DNA from 4 places in the Citrobacter sp. CFNIH10 genome. Region 4 is predicted to be linked to each of the others. Evidence: predicted binding sites of a transcription regulator. Region 4 holds the regulator's gene; each other region holds the start of a gene.
The links. The regulator CRP, encoded in region 4, controls carbon source genes, mostly activating them, when cyclic AMP is high. The targets are predictions, from matches to a motif close to ATGTGANNNNNNTCACAT.

Region 1: a site for CRP is predicted at 2,418-2,435, ahead of hpt (hypoxanthine phosphoribosyltransferase). Genes of this name have one in related genera too.
Region 2: a site for CRP is predicted at 2,694-2,711, ahead of udp (uridine phosphorylase). Genes of this name have one in related genera too.
Region 3: a site for CRP is predicted at 1,779-1,796, ahead of drpB (cell division protein DrpB). Genes of this name have one in related genera too.

The regions. Positions count from the first base shown of each region.
Region 1 covers NZ_CP026216.1:187,581-193,073, forward strand. The annotation lists gene C2U53_RS04210 (ABC transporter ATP-binding protein) at 1-917, opposite strand, end outside; gene can (carbonate dehydratase) at 1,026-1,688, shown strand; gene hpt (hypoxanthine phosphoribosyltransferase) at 1,754-2,290, opposite strand; gene C2U53_RS04225 (glucose/quinate/shikimate family membrane-bound PQQ-dependent dehydrogenase) at 2,496-4,886, shown strand; gene C2U53_RS04230 (hypothetical protein) at 4,994-5,493, opposite strand, start outside.
Region 2 covers NZ_CP026216.1:1,430,827-1,436,319, reverse strand. The annotation lists gene ubiE (bifunctional demethylmenaquinone methyltransferase/2-methoxy-6-polyprenyl-1,4-benzoquinol methylase UbiE) at 1-131, opposite strand, end outside; gene rmuC (DNA recombination protein RmuC) at 226-1,653, opposite strand; gene udp (uridine phosphorylase) at 1,807-2,568, opposite strand; gene C2U53_RS10345 (dienelactone hydrolase family protein) at 2,829-3,638, shown strand; gene metE (5-methyltetrahydropteroyltriglutamate--homocysteine S-methyltransferase) at 3,705-5,493, opposite strand, start outside.
Region 3 covers NZ_CP026216.1:4,423,257-4,428,749, reverse strand. The annotation lists gene ompC (porin OmpC) at 26-1,207, opposite strand; gene drpB (cell division protein DrpB) at 1,856-2,125, shown strand; gene C2U53_RS25645 (phosphohydrolase) at 2,178-2,876, shown strand; gene C2U53_RS25640 (DNA cytosine methyltransferase) at 2,927-4,360, shown strand; gene C2U53_RS25635 (very short patch repair endonuclease) at 4,341-4,808, shown strand; gene yedA (drug/metabolite exporter YedA) at 4,800-5,493, opposite strand, start outside.
Region 4 covers NZ_CP026216.1:826,944-832,436, forward strand. The annotation lists gene C2U53_RS07425 (ABC transporter ATP-binding protein) at 1-301, shown strand, start outside; gene C2U53_RS07430 (hydrolase) at 307-1,323, shown strand; gene C2U53_RS07435 (YheU family protein) at 1,326-1,544, shown strand; gene C2U53_RS07440 (phosphoribulokinase) at 1,599-2,468, shown strand; gene C2U53_RS07445 (OsmC family protein) at 2,568-2,972, opposite strand; gene crp (cAMP-activated global transcriptional regulator CRP) at 3,280-3,912, shown strand; gene C2U53_RS07465 (YccS/YhfK family putative transporter) at 3,964-5,493, shown strand, end outside.

The DNA.
Region 1 (5,493 bases), 640 kb from region 4:
TCTCCTTGTTTTTCATGAACCAGTGACACAAACAGCTCTTCAAGGCGGTTCGCTTTGTTACGCATACTCAATACCTGAATGCCCTGCGCGCTGAGCTGGCTGAACACGCTGTTAATTCCCTGCTCACGCAACACTTCCACTTCCAGCGTTGAGGTATCCACCAGCCGATAGTGATAGCCCTCCAGCTGCGGCAACGGACTTTTCGCTGCCAGATCGAGAATGAAGGTTTCGGACTTGAGCTTAGAGAGCAGGTTCTTCATCGAGGTGTTTTCGACCAGCTCGCCGTGCTGAATAATTCCGATGTTGCGGCAGAGCATTTCTGCCTCTTCCAGATAGTGAGTGGTCAGAATGATCGTGGTGCCTTTGTCGTTTAAATCCTTCAAAAACCCCCACATTGAGCGGCGAAGTTCAATATCGACACCCGCTGTCGGTTCATCGAGAATCAGTAGCTTCGGCTCGTGCATCAGCGCGCGGGCGATCATCAGACGGCGCTTCATCCCGCCGGATAACATCCGCGCACGTTCGTTGCGTTTTTCCCACAGATCGAGCTGTTTTAAATACTTTTCGCTGCGCTCAACCGCCTCTTTTCGCTCCACGCCGTAGTAGCCCGCCTGATTGACCACAATCTGCTGTACGGTCTCAAACGGGTTGAAGTTAAATTCCTGTGGCACCAGCCCGAGTTGACGTTTGGCGTTGACGACATCTTTTTCGAGATCGTAACCAAAGACGCTGACGCGCCCGGACGATTTATTCACCAGCGAGCTGATGATACCGATAGTGGTCGACTTGCCTGCCCCGTTCGGCCCCAGAAGCGCGTAAAAATCTCCCGCTTCGACCTGTAAATCTATCCCGCGCAGTGCCTGAACACCGCCAGGATAGGTTTTTTTAAGTTGTTGAAGTTCCAGCGCAATGGTCATAAATTTTTACTTACCTTACGTACTTACACTTTATATGTGGTTTAAATAATCCCGGAGTTGCCCTATATTAGCCCAACGCACTTATTTGGTTACAGGTCGTTAACCTCCATGAAAGACATAGATACACTCATCAGCAACAATGCACTATGGTCAAAAATGCTGGTGGAAGAGGATTCCGGATTTTTTGAGAAACTGGCGCAAGCGCAAAAACCGCGCTTTCTATGGATTGGATGTTCCGACAGTCGCGTTCCCGCAGAACGTTTAACCGGTCTTGAACCGGGCGAATTATTTGTCCACCGTAATGTGGCCAACCTGGTCATCCACACCGACCTCAACTGCCTCTCTGTTGTTCAGTATGCCGTTGATGTCCTCGAAGTTGAACACATTATTATCTGTGGTCACTACGGGTGTGGCGGCGTACAGGCTGCGGTCGATAACCCGGAACTGGGCCTCATCGACAACTGGCTGCTGCATATCCGTGATATCTGGTTCAAACATAGCTCATTGCTGGGTGAAATGCCGCAAGAGCGCCGTATGGACACGCTGTGCGAGCTGAACGTGATGGAACAGGTGTATAACCTGGGCCACTCCACCATCATGCAGTCAGCCTGGAAACGGGGTCAGAAAGTGACCATCCACGGCTGGGCATACGGTATTCACGACGGCCTGCTGCGCGATCTGGAAGTGACCGCGACCAGTCGCGCCACCCTGGAGCAGCGTTATCGTCAGGGCGTGTCTAACCTCAGCCAGAAGCACGTCAATCACAAATAAAAATCCCCGGTCATACACCAGGGATGTATCCAGTCAAAGCCGGGATTTTCCCGGCTTTTTTACGCTTATTCGTCCAGCAACACCACTTTGCCGACATACGGCAGATGACGATAGCGCTGCGCATAATCAATACCGTAGCCCACCACGAACTCATCCGGAATGGAGAACCCGATGAACTCGACCGGAACGTTCACTTCACGGCGGGAGGGTTTATCCAGCAGGGTGCAAATCGCCAGAGATTTCGGTTCACGCAGGCTCAGGATTTCACGCACTTTCGACAGCGTGTTACCGGAGTCGATAATGTCTTCCACAATCAGCACGTCCTTGCCGCGAATGTCTTCATCGAGATCTTTGAGGATCTTGACGTCACGGGTGGTGGACATGCCGCTACCGTAGCTTGAGGCGGTCATAAAATCGACTTCATGAGATACCTGCACTTCACGGCACAGATCCGCCATAAACATGAATGAGCCACGTAGCAGACCCACCAGCACCATATCACTGCCGCTGTCTTTATAACGCTCAGTAATCTGACGGCCCAGTTCAGCGATACGCGCTTTGATCTCCGCTTCGGGGATCATGACTTCTACAGTATGTTTCATATCTCTAACCATATGATTTAAAAACAAATCACTTAATGCCTGCTCTTGATAAGTCAGCATCTAAGCGCAAGGCACGCAGTATACCAGTAAAAGTATTTATTCGCGGCATCTCTTAATAAAGCTCATTTTGTGATGACGATCACACATGTTAAATCCTATAATTAATTGCTACTAAAAAATTAACAAATTGAGATGGTGTATTTTTATGGCAGATAACAACGCACGTTCGCCACGGTTACTCGTGACGCTAACGGCCCTCTTTGCAGCGCTATGCGGGCTTTATCTTTTGATCGGCGGAGGCTGGCTGGTCGCCATTGGCGGCTCCTGGTACTACCCGATTGCGGGACTGGTGATGCTGGGCGTTGCCGTATTGCTCTGGCGCAGCAAACGTTCCGCACTCTGGCTGTACGCCGCCCTGCTCCTCGCCACCCTGATTTGGGGCGTGTGGGAGGTCGGGTTCGACTTTTGGGCGCTGACGCCGCGCAGCGATATTCTGGTCTTCTTCGGCATCTGGCTGATTTTACCGTTCGTCTGGCATCGCCTGATCGTCCCTTCCCGCGGTGCCGTAGCCGCTCTGGTGGTGGCCCTGCTGATCAGCGGCGGGCTCCTCACTTGGGCGGGCTTTCATGATCCGCAGGAGATCAACGGCACGCTGAGCGCCGACGCCACACCAGCCGAACCTATCTCCGCCATTTCGGACAACGACTGGCCCGCGTATGGTCGTAATCAGGAAGGCCAGCGTTTCTCGCCGCTCAAACAGATCAACGCCGATAACGTCCACAATCTGAAAGAAGCGTGGGTGTTCCGCACCGGTGACTTGAAGCAGCCGAACGATCCGGGTGAAATCACCAATGAAGTGACGCCGATTAAGGTTGGCGATACGCTGTATCTTTGTACCGCCCATCAGCGTCTGTTCGCGCTGGATGCCGCTACCGGTAAAGAGAAGTGGCATTTCGATCCGCAACTCAATACCAACACCAGCTTCCAGCACGTGACCTGCCGTGGCGTGTCGTACCATGAAGCGAAAGCCGATAACGCGTCCCCGGAAGTGGTTGCCGACTGTCCGCGCCGTATCATCCTGCCCGTCAACGATGGTCGTCTGTTTGCGGTGAATGCCGAAACCGGCAAGCTGTGTGAAACCTTTGCCAACAAAGGTATTCTGAATCTGCAGACTAACATGCCGGACACCACGCCGGGTCTGTATGAGCCTACATCGCCGCCAATCATCACCGATAAAACGATTGTGATTGCTGGTTCGGTAACGGATAACTTCTCCACGCGCGAAACCTCGGGCGTGATCCGTGGTTTTGACGTCAATAACGGCAAACTGCTGTGGGCGTTCGATCCGGGTGCGAAAGACCCGAATGCAATCCCTTCCGATGAGCACTCTTTTACCTTTAACTCGCCGAACTCCTGGGCTCCGGCGGCCTACGATGCGAAGCTGGATCTGGTCTATCTGCCGATGGGGGTGACTACGCCGGATATCTGGGGGGGTAACCGTACGCCAGAGCAGGAACGCTACGCCAGCTCGATTGTGGCGCTGAACGCGACCACCGGTAAACTTGCCTGGAGCTATCAGACCGTCCACCACGATCTGTGGGATATGGACATGCCGTCCCAGCCGACGCTGGCGGATATCACCGTCAACGGTGAGAAAGTCCCGGTTATCTACGCGCCAGCGAAAACCGGTAACATCTTTGTCCTCGACCGCCGTAACGGTGAACTGGTCGTTCCGGCACCGGAAAAACCGGTTCCGCAGGGTGCCGCGAAAGGCGATTACGTCAGCAAAACGCAGCCGTTCTCTGAACTGAGTTTCCGCCCGAAAAAAGATCTGACCGGAGCGGATATGTGGGGCGCCACCATGTTCGATCAACTGGTGTGCCGCGTGATGTTCCACCAGATGCGCTATGAGGGCATCTTTACTCCGCCGTCTGAGCAGGGCACGCTGGTGTTCCCGGGTAACCTCGGGATGTTCGAATGGGGTGGTATCTCGGTCGATCCGAACCGTCAGGTGGCGATTGCCAACCCGATGGCGCTGCCGTTCGTCTCGAAGCTGATCCCACGCGGTCCGGGTAATCCGATGGAACAGCCGAAAGATGCAAAAGGCACAGGCACCGAATCCGGTATCCAGCCGCAATATGGCGTGCCGTTTGGCGTCACGCTGAACCCATTCCTGTCGCCGTTTGGTCTGCCATGTAAGCAACCGGCCTGGGGTTATATCTCCGCGCTGGATCTGAAGACCAATGAGGTAGTCTGGAAAAAACGCATTGGCACGCCGCAGGACAGCATGCCGTTCCCGATGCCGGTTCCAGTACCGTTCAATATGGGGATGCCAATGCTGGGCGGTCCTATCTCAACGGCGGGCAACGTGTTGTTTATTGCCGCCACGGCGGATAACTACCTGCGCGCCTATAACATGAGCAACGGTGAGAAACTGTGGCAGGGGCGTCTGCCAGCCGGTGGACAAGCCACACCGATGACCTATGAGGTGAACGGTAAACAGTATGTCGTGATTTCAGCCGGTGGCCACGGCTCGTTTGGTACGAAGATGGGCGATTATATTGTCGCTTACGCCTTGCCTGACGACGCGAAATAAAACCATTCTGTTCTGAGCAGAGATAGCGTGGAAATACCGCGCTGTCTTTTTTTAACGCAAAACGCCCGCAATACTTGCGGGCGCTTATCGATATTTAGCGATAATGATTAGTCAAACTTAAGCGACATTAATGACGCTTTTGCGACATCCTGATACTGGTCAACTAAATCCTTCGTCATATTAAAGGCAACCTGCACAGCTTTATTATCCTGACTGGTAATCAGCATCAGATTCAGAATTTCGCTATCCGCAGCCTGAGAGCGGAAAGTCACTAGCCATGCCTTATGCCCATCAACCGTAACGGCTTCTGCCTCTGGTTTGTAGTTAGCTAACATTTTCAACATCGCATCTTTCATCATATCCAGCTGCGCCACAGGCAGTGCGTTGCGACCCGCCGTCACGCCCAGTGAGGCTTTACCTCTCTCGTCGCCATAAATGATCTGTGGACGATTCTCAGACGGGTATTTAATTTTCGCCATTTCCGCCGACATAGGCGTCAGCGTTTGCGGAATTTCGATGCTTAACTTCAGCTCAGGAAAGTGTTTACGCTCCATGTCCATTCCGGCATGAGCAGAAATCGCCACTAACATAGCAAAAGAAGCCGCCA
Region 2 (5,493 bases), 600 kb from region 4:
GACATCAAATCATTCATAACATCATATTTTGATGCCACAGAATGAAAAACGTGGGCCACCATGTCCGCTTTATGCTCTTTAGCGACAGTCTGAAAACCAAAGTGCGTCGTTTCTTGTGAATTATCCACCATCTCAGTGCCTGCTCATCAAAAAATTGTTCGAGAAGTGTAACAGATTGGGGCGCATTGCCCTACCCTTCTGCCCGTCCGGGTTACTCCGAACGGACTAATTCGATTGCTGCTTTATCCCGTCATCGTCGGAATAAGATGCATCTTCCTGCTCTTCAGGTACCGATCGCAACCGATACTCTTCATCCTGCGTTGTGGCCTGTTCCGCCAGTTCAGGGTTAATCTCGCGCTTAATTTCTACCCCTAAGCCGCGAAACGCTTCGGCCTGCGCCAGCACGTTGCCGCGCCCCGACGACAGCTTTTTCATCGCCTGACGATAGTTATCCTGCGCTTTGTCCAGACTCTGCCCGATGGAGGACATATCGTCGACAAACAGCCGCATCTTGTCATAGAGCTTACTCGCACGGTCCGCAATCTGTTGCGCATTACGGCTTTGATGTTCGTAACGCCAAAGATTCGCAATGGTTCGCAACGCCACCAGTAATGTCGTGGGACTGACCAGCATAATATTATTTTTAAGCGCTTCAGTAATCAGTTCGGGCTGTCGGTCGAGCGCTAACAGAAACGCGGGCTCCACCGGGATAAACATCAGCACGTAATCCAGCGTGCGCAGCCCCGGAAGCTGCTGGTAGTCCTTACGTCCCAACAGGCGAATATGGTTACGCACCGAAGCAATGTGTTCCTGAAGCGCGCTTTCGCGGGTGTAATCGTCTTCCGCATTAAAATAGCGCTCATAGGCCACCAGCGTCATTTTGGCGTCGATCACCACATCTTTTCCCTGCGGTAAACGTACAATTACGTCGGGCTGCATGCGGGAACGAACGTCATTCTCGATACTGACCTGCGTTTCGTACTCATAACCTTCACGCAGTCCGGATGCTTCCAGCACACGGGTGAGTACGACTTCGCCCCAGTTCCCCTGCGTTTTATTATCGCCTTTTAGTGCACGCGTCAGGTTGACCGCTTCCTGGGCCATTTGTGCATTAAGCTGTTGAAGATTGCGAATTTCATGCGCCAGGGTGTGACGTTCTCGCGCTTCCTGACCAAAGCTGTCCTGAACCTGGCGACGGAAACCGTCCAGTTGTTCACGCAGCGGCGTCAGCAGCCCATTCAGGCTCTGTCGGTTTTGCTCATCAACCCGGCGATTGCTTTGCTCAAAGATTCGGTTTGCCAGGTTTTCAAACTGTTCGCTCAGACGCTGCTCGCTGTTGATCATCTGGCGAATTTTATCTTCCGCATGCTGCTGTGTGGCTTCCATTCGCGTGGTCACTTCACGCAGATCCGCTTCCAGCGAGGTGTTAATGCTGCGCAGGCTACGTAATTCGTTATTGAGCAACTCGCACTCATCACGCCAGTGTTCACTTTGGGCAAGCTGTTGTTTGGCAGCACTTAATGCCGCAACCATCTCTTCACGTTCAGCGAATTGTTCGGCTTTCTGTTGCGCATGCTGATAGCTGGCTATCAGCCAGCCAAGCGCAATGCCCACCAGCGCAATAACCGCATAAATGATGATTGAGATATCCAAAATGCCTCCCGACGCCATACATCACCCGCACAAAATAGAATTGTGCTGTATAAACGTCCAGTTTTAAAGAACTTTCCTGCGAGGCGGTACGCAAATAATCGCGTAAAAGCAAAAGGCCGAACGCGTCGGCCTTGTTTACGGAAGAGAAGAGAATTAGATGAGACGACGTGCCGCTTCCACCACGATTTTCACCGCATGGCTTTCAGTTTGTTTCATCGTCTCCGCATTCGGGATCTCTTGCTGGGTGCGGTTGACGATTACCCCCGCAACCATCCCGGCGCGCAGGCCCTGGCTTGCACACATGGTCAGCAGCGTGGCGGACTCCATTTCGTAGTTCATCACGCCCATTGACTGCCACTCTTCCATGGAGCCTTTGAAACGACGTACTACGCGACCGGAGAAAGTGTCGTAACGTTCCTGGCCTGGGTAGAAGGTGTCAGAAGATGCAGTTACGCCCACGTGAGTTGTGGCACCGATGGATTTTGCCGCTTCAACCAGCGCGGTGGTGCATTCAAAGTCAGCGACTGCCGGATACTCCATCGGCGCAAAGTGCAGGCTCGCACCATCCAGACGAACGGACGCCGTGGTGACCAGAACATCGCCGACATTGATATGCGGCTGAATGGCCCCCGTGGTGCCAATACGCAGGAAAGTACGAATGCCCAACTGAGCCAATTCTTCCACCGCTATAGAAGTTGATGGGCCGCCGATACCGGTCGAGCAGACGATGACGGCTTTACCGTCCAGCTCTGCGCGCCAGGTAGTGAATTCACGGTGAGATGCCAGTTTAACCGGCTTCTCCATCAGCGCGGCGATCTTTTCTACACGTTCCGGATCGCCAGGGACGATAGCCAGCGTAGCCCCTTGTAAATCGTTCTTGGTGAGGCCGAGATGAAAAACGTCAGACCTGGACATATAAAACTCCTCTGTGATTCGGTTTTTGTCAGAAGAAGCAAAAAGACACTTTACCGAAGGACTTAAGATATTTTCGTGACCGCTATCACCATGATGCAATTCATTTGCATGAATTTACCTACAAAAAGTGATCAACATCACATCAATAGCCCAACTTTCTCTTTCTTTGCACAAAAAGCGAGCCGTTTGAGGCAGTGTGAATGGTTAAAGGCTGTCTATAGTTAATAGTGCGCTATTTTTCTAAGGGTACGGAGAATACCATGACATCAACACCACAAACCGGTTTTGCACCTGCAGCATCCCCTATTGCCTCTACCTCAGTGCATACCCCGGACGACGCCATCGTCGCGGGTTTTACGTCAATCCCTTCTCAGGGGGACGAGATGCCGGCGTTTCACGCCCGGCCGAAAAAGAGCAATGGCCCACTGCCTGTGGTCATTGTAGTGCAGGAAATCTTTGGCGTGCATGAACATATCCGCGACATCTGCCGTCGTCTGGCGCTGGACGGCTATTTGGCTATCGCGCCAGAACTCTACTTCCGCGAAGGCGATCCCAATGATTTCGCCGATATTCCCACGCTATTGAGCGGTCTGGTGGCGAAAGTGCCGGATTCTCAGGTTCTGGCCGATCTGGATCACGTCGCCAGTTGGGCGTCCCGCAACGGTGGCGATGTTCATCGTCTGATGATCACTGGCTTTTGTTGGGGCGGACGTATTACGTGGCTGTACGCGGCGCATAACCCGCAACTGAAAGCCGCTGTAGCCTGGTATGGGAAGTTGGTTGGCGATAAGTCGTTGAATTCGCCGAAACATCCTGTCGATGTGGCGACCGATCTGAACGCCCCGGTGCTGGGTCTGTACGGCGGTCAGGATAACAGTATTTCACAGGAGAGCGTGGAGACCATGCGCCAGGCCTTACGCGCCGCTAACGCCAATACGGAGATTGTTGTCTATCCTGATGCCGGTCATGCCTTCAATGCCGACTACCGCTCGAGCTATCACGAAGAATCTGCCAAAGACGGCTGGCAAAGAATGCTGGCGTGGTTTGCACAGTACGGAAGTAAGAAATAACGCAGGTCTGAACCGCCCCCCGACAACAGGCCCGGTGGCGACTTCGCCTTACCGGGCCCAGGAAGATCACGCCTGACGCAGATTCTGCGCGGCTTTCACCATGTTCGCCAGCGCGGCGCGGGTTTCCGGCCAACCGCGGGTTTTCAGGCCACAGTCCGGGTTCACCCACAGGCGTTCAGCCGGGATACGTTGTGCCGCTTTTTGCAACAGCGCCTCAATCCACTCTACGCTCGGGACATTCGGCGAGTGAATGTCATACACGCCCGGTCCGATTTCGTTCGGATAGTCGAACTCTTCGAACGACTCCAGAAGCTCCATGTCGGAACGTGAGGTCTCAATGGTGATCACGTCAGCATCCAGCGCGGCAATAGAATCCATGATGTTGTTAAACTCGCAGTAACACATGTGGGTGTGGATCTGGGTATCATCTTTCGCCACCGCCGCGTTGATACGGAACGCTTCCACGCCCCACGCCAGATAAGCCGCCCAGTCGCTACGACGCAACGGCAGCCCTTCGCGTAGTGCGGGTTCATCAATCTGAATGATGCCAATGCCTGCCGCTTCCAGATCCGCCACCTCATCACGCAGTGCCAGCGCGATCTGTTTGGCGATGGTTTCGCGGGTGACGTCTTCACGCGGGAAGGACCAGCAGAGAATGGTCACCGGGCCGGTCAGCATGCCTTTTACCGGTTTGTCAGTCAGCGACTGAGCATACTTCGCCCATTCTACGGTGATCGCTTCCGGACGGCTGACGTCGCCGATCACCACCGGCGGTTTCACGCAGCGAGAGCCGTAACTCTGCACCCAGCCATTCTGGGTGAAAACAAAACCATCGAGGTGCTCACCGAAATATTCCACCATGTCGTTACGCTCGGCTTCACCGTGGACCAGCACGTCCAGGCCTAAGCGTTCCTGCTCAACAATCGCCTGCTTAATATGCTCCGCGATGCCAGTGCGATAGTTGTTAGCATCAAGCTGCCCTTTTTTGAAGTCCAGACGCAGGCCGCGGATTTCAGTAGTCTGCGGGAAAGAACCGATAGTGGTCGTCGGCCATGCAGGCAGGTTGAAGCGCGCACGCTGAGCCTCAGCGCGCACTTCGTACGGGTTCGCCCGCTGGCTGTCCTGCGCGGTGATGGCCGCCAGACGTTTTTCCACTGCTGCATTGTGCACACGGGTCGAGTGGCGACGCGCCTGAATCGGTGCGCTCCATTCGGCGATGGCGGCGGTATCGCCGCTGTTCAGCGCATCGCGCAGCAGCGTCAGTTCACCACACTTTTGCAGGGCGAAGGCAAACCAGCTCTTCACTTCCGCATCCAGACGCGTTTCAACGCTCAGGTCGATCGGGCTGTGCAGCAATGAGCAGGACGAGGCCACCCACAGATCGCGAAGGCCTACGATATCTTTAATCTGGGCATATTTTTCTGTCAGATCGGCACGCCAGACGTTGCGTCCATTGACCAGACCGGCAGACAGCAGCCAGTCAGTCGGCAGGCGTTTGTGCAGCGCTGTCACGTCATCTTTACCGTGGACCAGGTCAACGTGGAGTCCTTGTACCGGCAGCGCGGCAATGGTATCAAGGTTAGGCGTCACACCTTCAAAGTAGGTGGTCAGCAGCAGTTTCACCTGCCCGGAAAGCGCATCGTAGGCCGGTTTGAAGGCGTTCAGCCACGTCTGCGGCAGTTCCAGCACCAGCGCGGGTTCGTCGATCTGCACCCACTCGATGCCGCGTTTTGCCAGTTCCGCCAGCACCTGCTGGTAAACCGGCAGAATGTCTTTCAGCAGGCTCAGGCGATCGAACGACTCGCCCTTTACTTTGCCCAGCCACAGGTAAGTGACCGGGCCGAGCAGCACAGGT
Region 3 (5,493 bases), 1.6 Mb from region 4:
AGCGGGCCTGGAATTATTCTGGCGATTAGAACTGATACACTAAGCCCACAGCAACGATGTCATCGGTCGCGATGCCATTGTCTGCATAGAAGTGGTCATCGTTATCCAGCAGGTTGATTTTGTAATCAACGTAGGTGGACATGTTTTTGTTGAAGTAGTAAGTCATACCTACATCAACGTATTTCACCAGATCTTTGTCGGTGTAGCGTGGGTTACCATCACCATCATGATCCTGACCACCCAGTTCCTTCCCTTTAGATACCAGGTAGGCGATAGAAGGGCGCAGACCGAAATCGAACTGGTACTGTGCAACCGCTTCAAAGTTTTTGGTCTGGTTGGCAATACCGCCATTGGTTTCACCTTTACCGCCGCCGTAATAGGTCATGTTGCGAGTTTCGGCATACATCGTGGCCAGATAGATATTGTTCGCGTCATATTTCGCGCCAATGGTCCAGGCTTCAGCTGTTTCACCACCGGCGTAGTTGTTGGCACGAGAACGATCGCCATATCCGCGAGAAACCTGATCATCCGTGCGGTCAGATGAAGAATAGGCAGCACCCAGGCTTAAACCGAAGTCAAAGTCATAAGAGGTGGACATACCGAAACCGTCGCCGTTTTCCTGGGCCAGTTTACGATATGTGCTATTGCCCGAGCCTTCCTGGCCAAAACTTGCGCCTTCATTGTTGCCCTGATACTGCAGCGCGAAGTTCAGGCCATCAACCTGACCAAAAAAGCCTTTGTTACGGTAGGTGGCTACGCCGTTAGTACGACCCAGCATATAGACGTCGGTCTGGGTGTAGGAGTCACCACCAAATTCCGGCAGCATATCAGTCCACGCTTCGACGTCATAAACCACGCCGTAGTTACGACCATAGTCGAAGGTACCATTCTGACCGAAACCTAAACCCGCGAAGCCCAGACGCGTTGCGGAATCGCCTTTGTCACCTTCGGTACCGCTTGCGTTAATGTTATATTCCCACTGACCGTAACCAGTCAGTTGATCCATGATCTGGGTTTCACCCTTGAAGCCCAGACGCACATAGGACATGTCGCCATCACTGTCAGTGTTGTCTGAGAAGTAGTGCAGTCCATCCACTTTCCCATAGAGGTCCAGTTTATTGCCGTCTTTATTATAGACTTCAGCAGAATGGGCTGCGCCAGCAATCAATAATGCTGGAACGAGCATTGCCAATACTTTTCTTTTCATTATGTATTCCCTTATGATAATAATCTTCATGAATAAGTGCTGCTTTCCAGAAGAGCACGTCTGGATACTATTCCAGGAGTTCATTTTATTTTAAAAATAACATGTAACAATTGTATTTTAAATATTTCTAAATGTTTCAATGTGGGTATTTATAATTCATATTGTATGATAAATATAAAACAAATTCATTATCTTTATGGTTTAATATCAAGTATTTATGCTTTTTTGTTTTGATATTGATGACTTGGATGTTTTCCAGATGACAATCGTACCCATTTGCCGAATGTGATAATTAAAAAAAACCGGCATAAATGCCGGTTATAAAAAAATGATTAAATGATAAAAAGGCTAATAACACGTTTATAGTGCCATGATTAATATAAAACAAAAACCAGATTGATGGGTTGGCGTTTTATTTGTTTATGATATGAGTAAATAAACAGGAGTCTGGATATTTTTGAAAATAAACGGAAATAACAGAGTGTTTTGTGACATAACTAAAATTGCCCTGGATCAATACATCTGCAAAATCAATGATTCGTGGCTATATTGTGACGCACAGAACAGAAAAATGTGACTATAATCACAAAAAAGAGCAAAAAAAATCTTTCGAGTTACGTCACAAAAATGGAGTTTCCTTTGAGCAGTATGGAAGAAAAAGCAACGCGGAGTCTGGGCGGTAAACTGGCATTGTGGGTGTTTTACGCTTTCTGCGTCTATTTTGTCTGGGCCATGCTTCGTTATGCCTGGGTGATCAGCCACATCCAGTCAATTCCGGTTGCCGGATTTGAAAGTTCGCTTGGCTCAACCAGCGGAAAATGGATGGGGGCTTTGCTGGGGTTTCTGGTACTTGGGCTGGTGGGGCTGATTCTTGGCGGCATCGCCTGGTATACGCGCCCGCGTCGTCAGCCAACGTGAAGCTGCCGGAGAAACTTGCTACTGTAGCCTTTCTTAACGTACGGGAGGCACTGTGGATCTTCAGCACTGGCAATCACAATTTGAAGCATGGCTATGCCATCATCACACCCGGCAGGACGCCGCGCATGATATTTTTCACTTCCGCCGCGTCTGGGCGACATCCCGACAGTTGATGGAGGGACAGACGGTCGATGAGCTGGTCGTGCTGACCGCGTGTTATTTTCATGACATTGTCAGCCTTGCCAAAAATCATCCGGATCGTTATCGCTCGTCGGTCCTGGCGGCGGCAGAAACCTGCCGTATCCTCATCCGTGATTTTCCCGCTTTCCCCGAGTCGCAACTGGCCTCGGTTTGCCATGCGATTGAAGCCCACAGTTTTAGCGCAAATATTGCCCCCCTCACTCTGGAAGCGAAAATTGTTCAGGATGCCGACAGGCTTGAAGCGCTGGGCGCGATTGGGTTGGCGCGTGTTTTTGCCGTTTCCGGCGCGTTAGGCGTGGCGCTTTTTGATGGCGAAGACCCCTTCGCCGAGCGGCGAGCGCTCAACGATAAACAGTTTGCCCTTGATCACTTCCAGACCAAATTACTGGCGTTGCCCGACACCATGCAAACCGAGCGTGGCCGGGAACTGGCCCGGCATAATGCCGGCTTCCTGGTGAACTACATGGCAAAACTGAGCGCGGAGCTAAAAGGGGAGTACGAATCTGTCGATCCGGCGGTGATCCGCACGTTTAGTCCCAGCCACTCGTGAGGCCAATTTTATGTTAACCTGACGCCACTCTTTTTTGGTCGGTTAACGATATGCAGCAAAATCTTTCAGTAACAGGTTCGCTGGTTCCCGCAACAGACAGCAATGCAGACGTTGCGCAGGCGTTATTGGCGAAATTGTTGGAAATTTATGATGTTAAAACGCTGGTGGCTCATCTGAATGGAATCGGCGAGAACCACTGGAGTCCGGCCATTTTAAAGCGCGTGGTGGCGAATGCCTCCGCCTGGCACCGATTAAGCGAACGAGAGTCGGGGTTTTTGCGTACCCTGTTGCCCACGCCGCCAGCGCACCATCCGCACTATGCCTTCCGCTTTATCGATCTCTTTGCCGGTATTGGCGGTATTCGTCGCGGATTTGAGGCGATAGGCGGGCAGTGTGTGTTTACCAGCGAGTGGAACAAACATGCGGTGCGTACCTATAAAGCTAACTATTACTGCGACCCGGCCAGCCACCACTTTAATGAAGACATTCGCGACATCACGCTCAGCCATCGCGAAGGTGTCAGCGACAGTCAGGCGGCGGATCATATTCGTCAGCATGTGCCGCAACATGATGTCCTGCTGGCAGGCTTTCCGTGCCAGCCGTTTTCCCTTGCCGGGGTGTCGAAGAAAAATGCGCTGGGACGCGCCCACGGTTTTGCCTGCGATACTCAGGGAACACTGTTCTTTGACGTTGTGCGAATCATCGATGCCCGCCGTCCACCGATTTTTGTTCTGGAAAACGTGAAAAACCTGAAGAGCCACGATCAGGGCAAAACGTTCCGCATTATTATGCAGACGCTGGACGCTCTGGGTTACGACGTTGCCGATGCAGAGGATAATGGCCCGGACGATCCGAAAATCATCGACGGCAAACATTTTTTGCCGCAGCACCGGGAACGCATCGTGCTGGTCGGGTTTCGTCGCGATCTGAACCTGAAGCGCGATTTTACCCTGCGTAACATCAGCACGCGTTACCCGCCGCGGCGGACGACGCTGGCGGAATTACTGGAACCAGTGGTTGAAGCCAAATATGTGTTGACGCCTGTACTGTGGAAATATCTCTACCGCTACGCGAAAAAACATCAGGCGAAAGGTAACGGTTTTGGCTACGGCATGGTCGATCCCGCGAATCCGAATAGCGTGACGCGAACGCTTTCCGCGCGCTATTACAAAGATGGTGCTGAAATTCTGATCGACCGCGGTTGGGATTTCGCCACCGGGGAAGTGAATTTCGACGATCCGCAAAATCAACAGCATCGTCCACGTCGCTTGACGCCGAGAGAGTGCGCACGACTAATGGGCTTCGAGTCGCCGCAGGGATACCAGTTCCGTATCCCTGTTTCTGACACCCAGGCCTATCGCCAGTTTGGAAACTCGGTGGTCGTGCCCGCGTTCGCCGCCGTGGCGAAATTGCTGGAAGAGAACATTAATGCGGCGGTCGCGTTACGGCAGCAAGAGAGCGCTCATGGCGGACGTTCACGATAAGGCAACGCGCAGTAAAAACATGCGGGCCATTGCAACCCGCGATACGGCTATCGAAAAACGACTGGCGGGGCTGCTGACGGAGCAGGGGCTCGACTATCGCGTTCAGGATGCTTCACTACCCGGTCGTCCTGATTTTGTGGTGGATGAGTATCGCTGCGTCATTTTTACCCACGGCTGTTTCTGGCACCATCATCACTGTTATCTGTTCAAAGTGCCCGCGACGCGCACCGATTTCTGGCTGGATAAGATTGGTAAAAACGTGGCGCGCGATCGCCGCGATATCCAGAATTTACAGGAACTGGGCTGGCGGGTGCTGATCGTCTGGGAATGTGCGCTACGCGGACGGGAAAAGCTTAGCGACGCTGCGCTGTCAGAACGTCTTGAAGAGTGGATCTGCGGCGGCGGCGCGCCCGCGCAGATCGACACTCAGGGGATGCATTTACTGTAACGTTTTTTTGTTTTCCACCGCGTCAGGCATCGGTTTGGCCGGGAAAAGGTATTTCCCCAATGTGACCAGAACGACCGCAAAGACAATGACCCCCAGCGCCAGCCATTCAATCGGCGCCAGACGTTCACCTCCCAGTCCCGTCCCCAGTAACACCGCAACGACCGGATTCACATAGGCATAACTGGTTGCCAGCGCGGGGCTGACGTTACGGATCAAATACATATAGGCATTGATGGCAATGATGGAACCAAACAACGCCAGGTAGCCGACCGCCAGCAAGCCTGACAGCGACGGCAGCGCGGTCAGTTTTTCACCGCTGAGCAGTGAGGCACACATCAGTACGATCCCGGCGGCGAGCATCTCTATTGCGCCGGCCATCATCCCCACCGGTAGCGTAATACGCGAACCGTAGACGGAGCCAAACGCCCAACTGATCGAACCGATCAGAATTAATATCGCCCCCCACGGATTGCCGCTCAGATTACCACTGCTGTTGAGCATCACGATCCCCGCCAGCCCAATCGCAATCCCCAGCCATTCGAGCCTGCGGGTTTTAATGCCAAAGAAATGGCTAAAGCACAGAGTGAATAGCGGCACCGTCGCCACCACGACCGCCGCGATCCCGGAAGGGACGTTTTGATGCTCCGCCACGGTAACCAGACCGTTGCCGACGGCCAGCAGTAAA
Region 4 (5,493 bases):
AGAGAACATCAACAGCGCGCAAGCGCGTAAAGATCAGAAGCGTCGGGAAGCTGAACTGCGGACGCAAACCCAGCCGCTGCGTAAAGAGATCGCCCGTCTGGAAAAAGAGATGGAGAAGCTGAACGCACAGCTGGCGCAGGCAGAAGAGAAGCTGGGTGACAGCGAACTTTACGACCAGAGCCGCAAAGCCGAGCTGACGGAATGTCTGCAACAGCAGGCCAGCGCCAAAGCCGGGCTGGAAGCGTGCGAACTGGCCTGGCTGGACGCCCAGGAACAGCTTGAGCAGATGCTGAGCGAGTAACGGTGATGACACACGTAATCCTTCACGACCCAGAGATGCCAAATGGCAGCAGTGACGAATTTCGCCCGATGCGCGGTATCAGTAACTGCCATCTACAGACCATGTTGCCGCGTTTGATCCGCCGAAAGGTGAATTTCGACGCCCACTGGCAGCGTCTGGAATTGCCCGACGGCGACTTTGTCGATCTGGCATGGAGTGAAGATCCGCATCAGGCGAAGCACAAGCCGCGCCTGGTGGTCTTTCATGGTCTGGAAGGCAGCCTGAACAGTCCGTACGCACATGGCCTGATTGAAGCGGCAAAGAATCGTGGCTGGCTTGGCGTGGTGATGCACTTTCGCGGTTGCAGCGGCGAACCGAATCGCCTGAACCGTATTTATCACTCCGGTGAAACCGAAGACGGAACCTGGTTCTTAGGCTGGTTGCAGCGGGAATTTGGCCACGCGCCGACGGCCGCCGTAGGCTATTCGCTCGGCGGAAATATGTTGGCATGCCTGCTGGCTAAAGAAGGGAAAAACATCCCGCTTGATGCGGCGGTCATTGTCTCGGCTCCCTTTGTACTGGAAGCCTGCAGCTATCATATGGATAAAGGCTTTTCCCGTATTTATCAGCGCTATCTGCTCAACCTGCTGAAAGCTAACGCATCGCGCAAGCTGGCGGCTTATCCAGGCTCGCTGCCGGTGAGCCTGGCGCAGTTGAAGTCCCTGCGCCGGATCCGTGAGTTTGACGATCTGATCACTGCCAAAATTCACGGCTTCGCCGATGCTATCGACTACTATCGTCAGTGCAGTGCCATGCCCTTGCTCAGCGACATCGCCATTCCGACGCTGATCATTCACGCGAAAGACGACCCGTTTATGGATCATCATGTGATCCCCAAAGCAGAAGATTTACCGCCGCAGGTGGAATATCAGTTAACCGAACATGGCGGGCACGTTGGATTTATTGGCGGGACGCTACGTCGGCCAGAAATGTGGCTGGAATCGCGCATCCCTGACTGGCTGACACCGTATCTGGAGGCCTAATCATGCAAATCCCCTGGCAGGACCTTTCCCCCGAGACGCTGGACAATCTGATCGAAAGCTTTGTGTTGCGCGAAGGTACCGATTATGGTGAACATGAACGTACCCTTGAACAAAAAGTCGCCGACGTCAAACGCCAGTTACAGTGTGGCGAAGCGGTGCTGGTGTGGTCTGAGTTGCACGAAACCGTCAATATCATGCCGCGCAAGCAATTTCGCGAATAACCCGCACGCTATCGGCCGACTATAATAAAAAATCAATTTATTGATGGAGTTAACATGTCTGCCAAACATCCGGTGATTGCGGTAACAGGATCCAGCGGCGCGGGGACCACCACCACCAGCCTCGCGTTCCGTAAAATTTTTGCGCAGCTCAACCTGCGCGCAGCCGAGGTGGAAGGCGACAGTTTTCACCGCTATACCCGTCCGGAAATGGATATGGCGATCCGCAAAGCACGCGACGCCGGACGCCACATCAGCTATTTTGGGCCCGACGCCAATGACTTCGGTCTACTGGAGCAGACGTTTATTGAGTACGGTCAGACGGGCAAAGGCCAGTCGCGTAAATATCTGCATACCTATGATGAAGCCGTGCCATGGAATCAGGTACCGGGGACGTTTACCCCGTGGCAACCCCTGCCGGAACCCACCGACGTATTGTTCTATGAAGGCCTGCACGGCGGCGTCGTCACGCCCCAGCATGAGGTCGCAAGACATGTTGATCTCCTGGTCGGCGTGGTCCCCATCGTTAACCTGGAGTGGATCCAGAAGCTTATCCGCGACACCAGCGAACGAGGCCATTCTCGTGAGGCGGTGATGGATTCGGTGGTGCGTTCGATGGACGACTATATCAACTACATCACGCCGCAGTTCTCCCGCACCCATATTAACTTCCAGCGCGTTCCCACCGTCGACACCTCGAACCCATTCGCGGCCAAAGGCATTCCATCACTGGATGAGAGCTTTGTCGTGATTCATTTCCGTAATCTGGAAGGAATCGATTTCCCCTGGTTGCTGGCGATGCTGCAGGGGTCATTCATTTCCCACATCAATACATTGGTGGTACCTGGCGGCAAAATGGGGCTGGCAATGGAACTCATCATGTTGCCGCTGGTGCAGCGACTGATGGAAGGCAAGAAGATCGAATAAACGATGGGAAGTGCGCGATGGCGCTACGCTTATCGAGCCTACAAATCAGGGATCTGTAGGCCGGACCAGGCGCTAGCCGCCATCCGGCGACAGGAAAAATTACGCCGCAATCACTTCATATGAATGGGTAATGTTGACCGCTTTTCCCAGCATCAGCGCCACAGAGCAGTACTTCTCCGCTGACAGGTCGACCGCACGCGAAACGGCGGCATCTTTCAGATCGTTACCGGTGACAATAAAGTGCAGATTGATGTGGGTGAACAGGCGTGGCGCCTCTTCGCGACGTTCTGACGTCAGTTTCACTTCGCAGTTCGTCACATCCTGACGGCCTTTTTGCAGGATAGAAACCACGTCAATGGCGCTGCAACCGCCCGCTGCCATCAACACCATTTCCATCGGGCTCGGCGCTTTATCACCAGAGTTACCGTCCATCAAAATCTGGTGTCCGGAAGCCGACTCACCAAGGAAGGTTAACCCCTCAACCCATTTAACACGCGCTTGCATATTTTTTAACTCCAGTGCGTCAATTTTCCTGACAGATTACGCGTACATAACAATTCTCGCAACGGAAGGCGACCTCCGTCATGCTGAAGCGAGACACCAGGAGACACACGGCTAAAGCTATGCTAAAACAGTCAGGATGCTACAGTAATACATTGATGTACTGCATGTATGCAGAGGACTTCACATTAAAGGCTGCAGTGAGTTTTTGACAGCCTCTTCCCAGGACGCGGGAAGCACATTTTTGCAACCCCAGAGACAGCGGCATTTTTTGGCTCTGGAGACAGCTTATAACAGAGGATAATCGCGCATGGTGCTTGGCAAACCGCAAACAGACCCGACACTTGAATGGTTCTTGTCTCATTGCCACATTCATAAGTACCCGTCCAAGAGCACGCTGATTCACCAGGGTGAAAAAGCAGAAACGTTGTACTACATCGTTAAGGGCTCAGTGGCAGTGTTGATTAAGGATGAGGAAGGGAAAGAAATGATCCTTTCTTATCTGAATCAGGGTGATTTTATTGGCGAACTGGGCCTGTTTGAAGAAGGCCAGGAACGTAGCGCATGGGTTCGGGCGAAAACAGCGTGTGAAGTGGCTGAAATTTCTTACAAGAAATTCCGTCAGTTGATCCAGGTGAACCCGGATATTCTGATGCGCCTCTCTTCCCAAATGGCTCGCCGTCTGCAAGTCACTTCAGAGAAAGTCGGTAACCTGGCCTTCCTCGACGTGACCGGTCGTATCGCCCAGACTCTGCTGAATCTGGCGAAACAACCTGATGCGATGACTCACCCGGACGGCATGCAGATCAAAATCACTCGCCAGGAGATTGGCCAGATCGTTGGCTGCTCTCGCGAAACCGTTGGTCGTATTCTGAAGATGCTGGAAGATCAGAACCTGATCTCCGCTCACGGTAAAACGATCGTCGTTTACGGCACTCGTTAATCTCATCGGAAATGACGCGCTACCCGCTAGCGCGTCATTTTTGTTTTGCCAATGTGGCGCAGACTGATTTATCACCCAGAAATCAATTATGCACTACGTCAAACGCTGGTGCTCTGTTTGCCCGTGGCCGTCGGACTGATCATCGGGCAGTTACATCTGGGCCTGCTCTTCTCTCTCGTTCCCGCCTGCTGCAACATTGCCGGGCTTGATACTCCGCACAAACGCTTTTTCAAACGTCTGATTATCGGTGCATCGCTGTTTGCCGGCTGTAGCCTGATCATGCAGCTGCTGCTGACGCAAGCGGTGCCGTTACCCCTGATCCTGACCGGCCTGACGCTCACGCTCGGCGTCACCGCTGAATTGAGCTCCCTTCACGCGCGTTTGCTTCCGGCCTCGCTGATCGCGGCGATTTTCACACTGAGCCTCGCGGGAAATATGCCGGTCTGGGAACCGCTGCTGATCTACGCGCTGGGCACGCTGTGGTATGGCTTGTTTAACTGGTTCTGGTTCTGGCTCTGGCGCGAACAGCCGCTGCGCGAGTCGCTGAGCCTGCTGTACCGGGAACTGGCGGATTACTGCGAAGCGAAATACAGCATGCTGACCCAGCATACCGACCCGGAAAAAGCCCTGCCGCCGCTTCTGGTGCGCCAGCAGAAGGCCGTCGACCTCATCACCCAGTGCTATCAGCAGATGCACATGCTGTCGGCGCATCACAATAATGACTATAAGCGGATGCTGCGCGCCTTTCAGGAAGCGCTGGATCTGCAGGAACATATCTCCGTCAGTTTGCATCAACCGGAAGAGGTGCAAAAGCTGGTCGAGCGCAGTCACGCGGAGCAGGTGATACGCTGGACGGCGCAAACGGTCGCCGCTCGCCTGCGCGTACTGGCGGATGACATTCTGTATCACCGGCTGCCGACGCGGTTCACCATGCAAAAGCAGATTGGCGCGCTGGAAAAAATTGCTCATCAGCATCCGGATAACCCCGTCGGGCAGTTCTGTTACTGGCACTTCAGCCGTATCGCCCGCGTACTGCGCACCCAGCGACCATTGTACGCCCGCGATCTGATGGCCGATAAGCAGCGTCGGCTACCGCTGCTGCCGGCGTTGAAAAACTACCTCTCGCTGAAATCTCCGGCACTCCGCAGCGCCGGGCGGATCAGCGTCATGCTCAGCATCGCCAGTCTGATGGGAACCGCGCTGCATCTGCCGAAGCCTTACTGGATCCTGATGACGGTGCTGTTTGTGACGCAAAACGGTTACGGCGCCACCCGCGTGCGTATTCTGCACCGTTCGGCGGGAACGCTGGTGGGGCTGATTATCGCAGGCGTAACACTGCACTTTCATATTCCTGAAGGATATACGCTGGCGCTGATGCTGGTGATCACCCTGGTCAGCTATCTGACCATCCGCAAAAACTACGGCTGGGCGACCGTGGGATTTACCGTCACGGCGGTGTACACCCTGCAACTCCTGACGCTGGACGGCGAACAGTTCATCATTCCGCGATTTGTCGACACGGTGATAGGCTGCCTGATTGCGTTTGGCGGCACCGTTTGGTTATGGCCACAATGGCAGAGC